2 regions of the Thalassococcus sp. genome follow, and region 1 is predicted to be linked to the other one. Evidence: riboswitches for the same ligand, from Rfam matches in the RefSeq annotation. Region 1 holds a riboswitch; the other holds the start of a gene.
What was found. Region 1 has a riboswitch for thiamine pyrophosphate ahead of thiD (bifunctional hydroxymethylpyrimidine kinase/phosphomethylpyrimidine kinase). Riboswitches for the same ligand answer to the same signal wherever they lie in the genome.
Positions count from the first base shown of each region.

Region 1 (4,209 bases):
ATCGGCACCTCGGGAAACTGGGCCCGCAGCGTGCGCAGACCGTAGGGGTTCATCAACCCGCGCCCCGTGCCAATCGGGGCACCCCACGGCATCAACACCTCGCAGCCCGCGTCCAACAGTTTGCCCGCAAGAACGCCGTCTTCGGTGGTATAGGGAAACACGCGGAATCCGTCTTCGGACAGAATGCGCGCCGCCTCGACCAGACCGAACGGGTCCGGCTGCAACGTGTCGGCATGGCCGATCACCTCAAGCTTGATCCAGTCCGTGTCGAAAACCTCGCGGGCCATATGCGCCGTGGTCACAGCCTCGCGCACTGAATGGCAGCCCGCCGTGTTCGGCAAAACGGGGATATCCAGTTCGCGGATCAGTTCCCAAAAATCGCCGCCACCCGCGGACTCGCGGCGCAACGACACTGTCGCCACGCCCGCTCCGGACCGGCGGAAAGCATCTGCCAAAACATCCGGTGACGGATATAGCGCCGTGCCCAGCATCAGGGGCGACGCGATCTCTGTTCCATAGAAAACCGGCATCTCAGCCCCCTTGCTTCGGGGCGAGGATTTCAAGCTGATCCCCCGGCTCAAGGCTTTGCGACGCGCGCATCGCGGCAGGCACAAAATTGGCGTTCAACGCGGTGGCCACACGTGCATCGCCATAGCCAAGTTCAGCCAGGGCGGCATCAAGCGTCTGTGCAGACACCTCCTGCACGGTTCCGTTCACTGTGATCTTCATTCAATGTGCTCCGGTTTTATGAGTTCAAAACAAGCGTCGCCGCCTCTTGGGCCAACGCGGGGGCCATCAAAAATCCATGGCGGAACAGGCCGTTGACGTGGATACGATCCGGCGCCTTCACCACGCGCGGCATGTTGTCGGGAAAAGCAGGGCGCGCGTCGGCGCCGATTTCCAGCACCTCGGCCTCGGCAAAGGCCGGGTGCAATGCGTAGGCGGCATTCAAGAGCTCGGCGATGCCGCGCAACCGTGCTGGCCCCTGATCGCCACTTTCGATCTGGGTCGCCCCCAGCATGTAGAGGCCTTCGCCGCGGGGCACGATGTAAATGGGGTGGCGCGGATGCAGCATCCTGATGGGCCGGTGCAGGGTCACATCAGGGGTGCGAAGGATCACCATCTCGCCCCGAACGCCGCGCAGCTTCGGCAGTTCATCCCGTGCCGCCAAACCGCGACAGTCGATCAACCGACCCGATATCGGACCATCCGTGAAGATGGATACACCCCGCCGCGCCAGACCGTCGCGCAAAACGGACAGGGCTTTGCGCGGGTCAAGATGGGCCTCGTCCTGAACAAAAAGGGCCTTTTGAAAACGCTCCGCCAGCGCCGGTTCCAGTTCGGAAATCTCAGGGGCGGACAAGGCGCGATGTTGGGGCACACGACGGCCGAACCGCACCAGTTCGCGCTGGTCACGGCCCAAAGCCACTACCAATGTGCCGCGCCGTTCAACCTGAACGCCCGCTGCCGCCCACCAGTCGGCAGCCCCCTGCCCCAAGGTGACAACTTCGGCCACGGCGGTTTCGCCTTCGCAAAACGGGGCCAGCATGCCGCCGGCATAGCGCGAACATCCCGTCAAACCGCCCTGCGGGTCGATCAGACGCACCGATGCCCCGCGCGTCGTCAGCTCATGTGCGACGCACAACCCCGCAACACCGGCCCCAAGGATTGTGACCTCGGTCATGGCCACATCGCGTGGAAATGATGAACCGGCCCGTGCCCCTGCCCGACGTCCAGTTGATCCGCCGCTAGGATCGCCTGATGCAACCAGTCGTGCGCCACCTGCACCGACGTTTTCATGTCACGGCCCTTTGCCAGCTCGGACGCGATGGCCGAGGACATCGAACACCCCGTGCCGTGCGTGTTGCGCGTATCCACGCGCGGCGCGGCAAAGCGGGTCATGTCATCCGCTGCAACAAGAAAATCCTCGCACAGCCGACCATCGGCGTGGCCGCCTTTCATCAAAACCGCCTGCGGCCCAAGCGCCCGCAACGCCTGACCCTGCGCCTGCGGGTCGCCAGCCATTGCACCATCCAGCAACCGTGCGGCCTCGGGCAGGTTCGGCGTCAACAGCGCAGCACGCGGCAGAAGGCATTTCGTCAGCGCATCAACCGCCGTGTCATCCAGCAAGGCATCACCGGACTTCGCCACCATCACCGGATCAAGAACGATAGGGCCGCGATACTCCGCCAGCGCATCAGCGACAGCTTCGACGACCTCGGCAGTGCCCAACATGCCGATCTTGATGGTATCCGGCGGAATGTCCGACAGGACCGACCGGATTTGTGCGGCAACCATCTCGGGCGACATCATCTGAACCGCCTGCACCCCTTGGGTGTTTTGCGCGGTGATCGCAGTGACGGCTGTCATTGCATAGACACCGCGCGCGGATGCGGATTTCAGATCGGCCTGAATCCCCGCACCACCGCCGCTGTCAGAGCCTGCGATAATCAATAATTTTGCGATCGTTCCCAACTGTGCCTCCATCAAGGGAACGGCACAGCAAACAAAAGGCAAAACGGCATGGAGAGCCATCTAGCGCGCTTCCGTTCCCTACGCCGGTATTGTCCGGATCAGGTTCGATGGGTTGACTGACGCCTCTCAGCCCGATGACGGGCACCCCAACGGATTCGACGTAACGCTATGTCCGGCCTGGGTTTTTGGCAAGGGGCGAAAAATCGTGGACTGTTGAGCAAGGGGCTGCGACCATAAATGGACTTGTCAGTCAGACCATAATCGATAAAAAAATATCCAAACAGAAAATCATATGGATTTTATCGATAAAATGACAAGCACGTCCAAAGAATGGAGCCGAGAGGCCGCCCAGACCCTGTACGACCAGCCACTCATGGACCTGCTGTTTCAGGCACAAACCGTCCACCGGCAGAACTTTGATCCGAACAAAGTGCAAACCTCGAAGCTTTTATCGATAAAAACCGGCGGCTGCGCCGAAGATTGTTCGTATTGCTCTCAGTCGGCCCGAAATGGATCGACGCTCCCCGCCTCGAAACTGATTGAGGTCGAACGGGTTCTGGCCGAGGCCCGTCGCGCCCGTGATGGCGGCGCGACACGGTTCTGCATGGGGGCCGCGTGGCGTGAACCGAAAGACCGCGACATGGACAGCCTTGTTGCCATGGTCGAAGGCGTGCGGGCCCTTGGCATGGAAAGCTGCATGACCCTTGGCATGCTTGATGACACGAAGGTCGTTCGCCTGCGGGACGCGGGTCTGGATTACTACAATCACAACATCGACACCTCCGAACGCTACTATTCCGAGGTCATCACCACCCGCACCTTCGCCGACCGCATCGACACGCTGAACCGCGTGAAAGAAGCAGGGATCAAGGTCTGCTCTGGCGGCATTCTGGGTATGGGGGAAGAAACGCAGGACCGTTTGGATATGCTGGTCACGCTTGCCAACCTTGACCCTGCCCCCGACAGTGTTCCGGTCAACATGCTGATGCCTCAGGCGGACACGCCTTTGGCCGATGCAGCCCCCGTTGACCCCATTGATTTCGTCCGGATTATCGCCGTGGCGCGGATCATGATGCCGCGGTCCTATGTCCGCCTGTCCGCAGGCCGTTCCGACATGAGCGAAGAGATGCAGGCAATGTGTTTCTTTGCCGGTGCAAACTCCATGTTCGTAGGCGAAACGCTTTTGACCGCCGAAAACCCCGAAGAAGACAAGGATGCACTGCTGTTTGCCAAACTGGGCATTCAGGCGGAAACCGCCGCCGGACAAAGCGCAAAGGCCGCAGAATGACCGCCCTTGGCAGACTGGCTGCATCGCTGGACGATCTTGACATGCGCCACCGTCGCAGACGCCTGATCCCGCAGGCGGGTCTGGATTTCGCATCCAACGACTATCTGGGCCTTGCAAACTCTGATGTCCTGCGCGCCGCCGCTGCCGATGCGCTGGCCCGTGGCGTGCCTTTGGGGTCCGGCGGATCACGGTTGCTGCGCGGCAATCACGCTGAACACGAAGCGCTTGAAGCAGAAGCCGCCGCCTTTTTCGGTACCGAAGCCGCGCTTTTTGTCGTTGGCGGGTTTCAGGCCAATCAGGCGATTTTTGCCGCACTTCCGGGGCCGGACGATCTGGTTCTATATGATGAACTGGTTCACGCCAGCACCCATGACGGCATGCGCGCGGGTCGCGCCGAAACCCGGTCTTTTGCCCATAACAACCCCGATGACGCCCGTCGCGTGCTG
Region 1 is NZ_CEYADA010000009.1:112,083-116,291, forward strand. Features, by position in the region: gene AC4FIA_RS11810 (thiazole synthase) at 1-530, opposite strand, end outside; gene thiS (sulfur carrier protein ThiS) at 532-729, opposite strand; gene AC4FIA_RS11820 (FAD-dependent oxidoreductase) at 746-1,684, opposite strand; gene thiD (bifunctional hydroxymethylpyrimidine kinase/phosphomethylpyrimidine kinase) at 1,681-2,475, opposite strand; TPP riboswitch at 2,534-2,634, opposite strand; gene bioB (biotin synthase BioB) at 2,786-3,763, shown strand; gene AC4FIA_RS11835 (8-amino-7-oxononanoate synthase) at 3,760-4,209, shown strand, end outside.

Region 2 (4,209 bases), on a different contig from region 1:
CGATCCGCGAAGATGCTTCGATCAACTTGGCGGCGGTGGATGAGCTGACCAAAGCGATCCCCGATCTGGAGCTGGTGCTGATTGAATCCGGTGGGGATAACCTGTCAGCAACGTTCTCGCCCGAACTGGCGGATGTGACGATCTACGTGATCGACGTAGCCGCAGGCGAAGAAATCCCGCGCAAAGGTGGGCCAGCGATTTGTAAATCCGACATCCTCGTGATCAACAAAACCGATCTGGCACCCTACGTGGGTGCGTCGCTTGAGGTGATGGAGCGGGACGCGACAAAGATGCGGGCGGGTAAGCCCTTTGTCTTCGCGCAGAACAAGCACAACAAAGGCGTTGACCAGATCATCGATCTGCTCTGCGATATCGGTGGATTGGACCTGAAACCCATCGCTGCCGAGTAAATCATAAACCTCGCGCGAGGTTTGATTGCGGGAGCCTCCGGCGGAGGTATTTGGGGACAGAAAATACTCACTCAGAGCACAGTGTATTTTCTGTCGACAAATACCTTCGGGGGAATTGGCCGAAGGCCAAGGGGGCAGAGCCCCCACTACGCCGGCGCGCGAAGCGCGGCGGAACCCTTATCCGATCTGACCGCGTTTACCGCCAGTCTGTGCGCGGTCCATCAGGATCTGATCCAACAGAACGCAGGCCATCATCGCCTCGCCCACCGGGACGGCACGGATACCCACGCAAGGGTCATGGCGGCCTTTGGTGACGACTTCGATATCCTTGCCGGACTTCGTAACGGACCCGCGCGGCTTCAGGATCGACGATGTGGGTTTTACTGAGAAGCGCACGACGACGTCCTGACCGGTAGAGATACCGCCAAGGATGCCGCCTGCGTGGTTCGAGCCGTAGATCGGCTGGCCGTCCGGACCCATTGAAATCTCGTCGGCGTTTTCTTCGCCTGTCAGGGCGGCGGCGTTCATGCCTTCGCCGATTTCCACGCCTTTGACCGCGTTGATCGACATCATCGCGGCGGCAAGGTCGGTGTCCAGTTTGGCGTAGATCGGCGCGCCGATGCCTGCGGGTAGGCCTTGGGCCACAACTTCGATCACCGCGCCGACAGAGCTACCGGATTTGCGCAGGCCGTCCAGATACTCGGCCCACTGAGCCGCTGTGTCAGCAGATGGCACCCAGAAGGGGTTGTTCTCGATCTCGGCCATGTCGCGGTCGCCGGTGATGCCATGCGGGCCCATTTGCGTCATGTAGCCGGTGATTTTCAGGTCAGGCAGCATGTCGGCCAGAACAGCGCGGGCGATGCCGCCGGCTGCCACGCGGGCGGCTGTTTCGCGCGCAGACGAGCGGCCGCCACCGCGATAGTCGCGGATGCCGTATTTCTGCCAGTAGGTGATATCGGCGTGACCCGGGCGGAAGGTTTCGGCGATCTCGCCGTAATCCTTGGATCGCTGGTCGGTGTTTTCGATCATCAACTGGATCGACGTGCCTGTGGTTTTGCCTTCGAACACGCCCGACAGGATTTTCACCGCGTCAGGTTCGCGGCGCTGGGTGGTGTAGCGGTTCTGGCCCGGTTTGCGGCGGTCCAGCCAGTGCTGAAGCATTTCTTCGGTCACGGCGATGCCCGGGGGGCAGCCGTCGACAGTGCAGCCAAGGGCGGGTCCGTGGCTTTCGCCCCATGTGGTGACGCGGAAAAGGTGGCCGAATGTGTTGAAGCTCATGAAGCATCTCCTGATCTTGGGTGACGTCCTAGGGCAGGGGACGCGGACCCTCAAGGGATTTCGCTTGAATCCACCTACGTGGGGCACTAGCTGTTGCCGCACCTCGGGGTGCTTGGGTTGGTCCAAGCTGAGATGCGACGCTTCGCGAACCCGTCGAACCTGAACCGGTTAACACCGGCGGAGGGAAGGCCATGGCCCACGGACCCTTGTCCCGCTCCATCCTTGCCCGTCCGTCGCAGAGTGGAGAATGCCATGACCAAGGGCTTTATCATCGCTGCGGGACTGATGGCGGCAACTGCCGCGACAGCACAGGACAATGTGCTGACGGTTTACGCACCTGACTACATCACATCCGAATGGGGGCCGGGCCCCAAGATCGAAGAACTGTTCGAGGCCGAATGCGGCTGCGATCTTCAGTTCAAGCCGGGCGATCTGTTGCCGCGCATCCTGTTGGAAGGCGACCAGACTGACGCCGACATCGTGTTCGGCCTGAACACCGATGTGACCAAGAAGGCCCGCGAAACCGGCCTGTTTGCGCCGCACAATGTGGACCTGTCGCCGCTGACCCTGCCGCTTGAGTGGGATGACGCGATCTTCCTGCCCTATAACTACGGGCATACGGCGTTTATATATAACGAGGAAAAAATCGCCAATCCGCCCACCAGCTTTGATGCGCTGGTGAACTCGGATGATGATCTGAAGCTGGTCATTCAGGATCCGCGCACATCCATTTCCGGCCTCGCGCTGGTTCTTTGGGTGCAGGCGGTTTACGGCGATCAGGCGCAGGCCGCTTGGGAAAAGCTGGCACCCAAGGTGCTGACTGTGACGAAGGGCTGGTCTGAAAGCTATGGCCTGTTCACCGACGGTGAGGCGGACATGGTGCTGTCTTACACGACATCCCCTGCCTACCACATCATCGCGGAAGAAGACCGCACCAAGAAGGCAGCGATCTTCCCTGAAGGTCACTATTTCATGGTCGAACTGGCCGCCAAAATCGCCAGCACCGATGTTCCGGAGCTGGCGGACCAGTTCATGGCGTTTGTCCTGTCCGAACAGTTCCAGTCGATGATTGCCACTGGCAACTGGTCGATCCCTGCGGCTTTGGATCAGGACAAATGGCCGGAAGGCTTCAAAGAGCTGAACCTGCCTGAAAAGGTTCTGTTCTATTCCGAGGACGAAGCAGCCGAGCTGCGTGATACAGCGATCGAGGCATGGCGCGCCGCGCTTTCGCAGTAATCGCGGGCGCGCTTGTCGCGCTTTTGACCTTTGGGCCCGTGGTGGCAGTGTCACTGCGGGCTGGCGGGGTTGGCGGGTTCGCGCCCGGTGATTGGGGCGCGATCAGGTTTACGCTGACGCAGGCGGTGATTTCTGCGGGCCTCAGCGTGTTGTTTGCCATTCCGGTGGCTCGCGCGTTGGCGCGGCGGCGGTTTGTCGGGCGCGGGGCCTTGGTGGCTCTGTTGGGTGCGCCGTTCATCCTGCCGGTGATCGTGGCTGTGCTGGGCCTGATCGCGGTGTTCGGCAACAACGGTATTTTCAACGGACTTCTGCGGGCCTTGGGTCTGCCAAGCATGACGATCTATGGCCTGCACGGGGTCATCATCGCGCATGTGTTCTTTAACCTGCCCTTGGCGACACGGATGCTGTTGCAAGGATGGTTGGCGATCCCGTCAGAACGGTTCCGTCTGTCCGCTGGTCTGGGTTTGCGCCCTTGGGCGGCGTTCAAGGTGTTGGAGTGGCCCATGCTGCTGCGCGTCGCGCCCGGGGCCTTTGCGGTGATCTTTGTGATTTGCCTGTCGTCCTTTGCGGTGGCGCTGACCTTGGGCGGCGGGCCGAAGGCCACGACGGTAGAGCTGGCGATCTATCAAGCGATGCGCTTTGATTTCGATCTGGCCCGCGCGGCGAGCCTGTCCATGGTGCAGTTGGTGCTGGCCGTGGTTGCAGGTGTGGCCGCTTTGGCGCTGGCGCGGGGCGACGGGTTTGGTTCAGGGTTGGACCGTGTGGTGACGCGGTTTGATACTGGGCGATTAGGTTTGGCGCTGGATGCGGTCTGGATCATGCTGGCCGCGCTGTTTCTGCTGACGCCCTTGGCGCTGGTTGCGTGGAACGGGCTGGCGGGTTTGCCAATGTTGGGCGCATCGGTGTGGCAGGCGGCGGGGCATTCGATGTCGGTTGCTTTGGGCTCGACACTGCTCTGCATCCTCTGGGCACTGCCGCTCGCGACGCGTCGGGGCGAATTGATCGGCCTTCTGGGCATCGCATTGTCGCCCTTGGTGCTGGGTACGGGGCTGTTCCTGATCTTGCGGCCTTACATCAACCCGTTATCTGTGGCCTTGCCGGTTACGGCAGTGATCAACGCATTGGTCAGCCTGCCATTTGCCCTGCGCATTCTGCGCCCCGAGGCCGAGGCGATCCGGCAGGACCATGCGCGGCTGAGCGCCGCTTTGGGCCTGACGCCGTGGGCTTGGGTGCGCTTTGTCTATTTGCCCCGTTTGCAGCGGCCTTTGGGGTTTGCGGCGGGTTT
Region 2 is NZ_CEYADA010000010.1:21,124-25,332, reverse strand. Features, by position in the region: gene ureG (urease accessory protein UreG) at 1-410, shown strand, start outside; gene aroC (chorismate synthase) at 588-1,688, opposite strand; TPP riboswitch at 1,783-1,891, shown strand; gene thiB (thiamine ABC transporter substrate binding subunit) at 1,941-2,924, shown strand; gene AC4FIA_RS12185 (thiamine/thiamine pyrophosphate ABC transporter permease ThiP) at 2,900-4,209, shown strand, end outside.
Region 2: it holds a riboswitch for thiamine pyrophosphate, as region 1 does, so the genes downstream of both, thiB (thiamine ABC transporter substrate binding subunit) here and thiD (bifunctional hydroxymethylpyrimidine kinase/phosphomethylpyrimidine kinase) in region 1, are expected to answer to the same signal.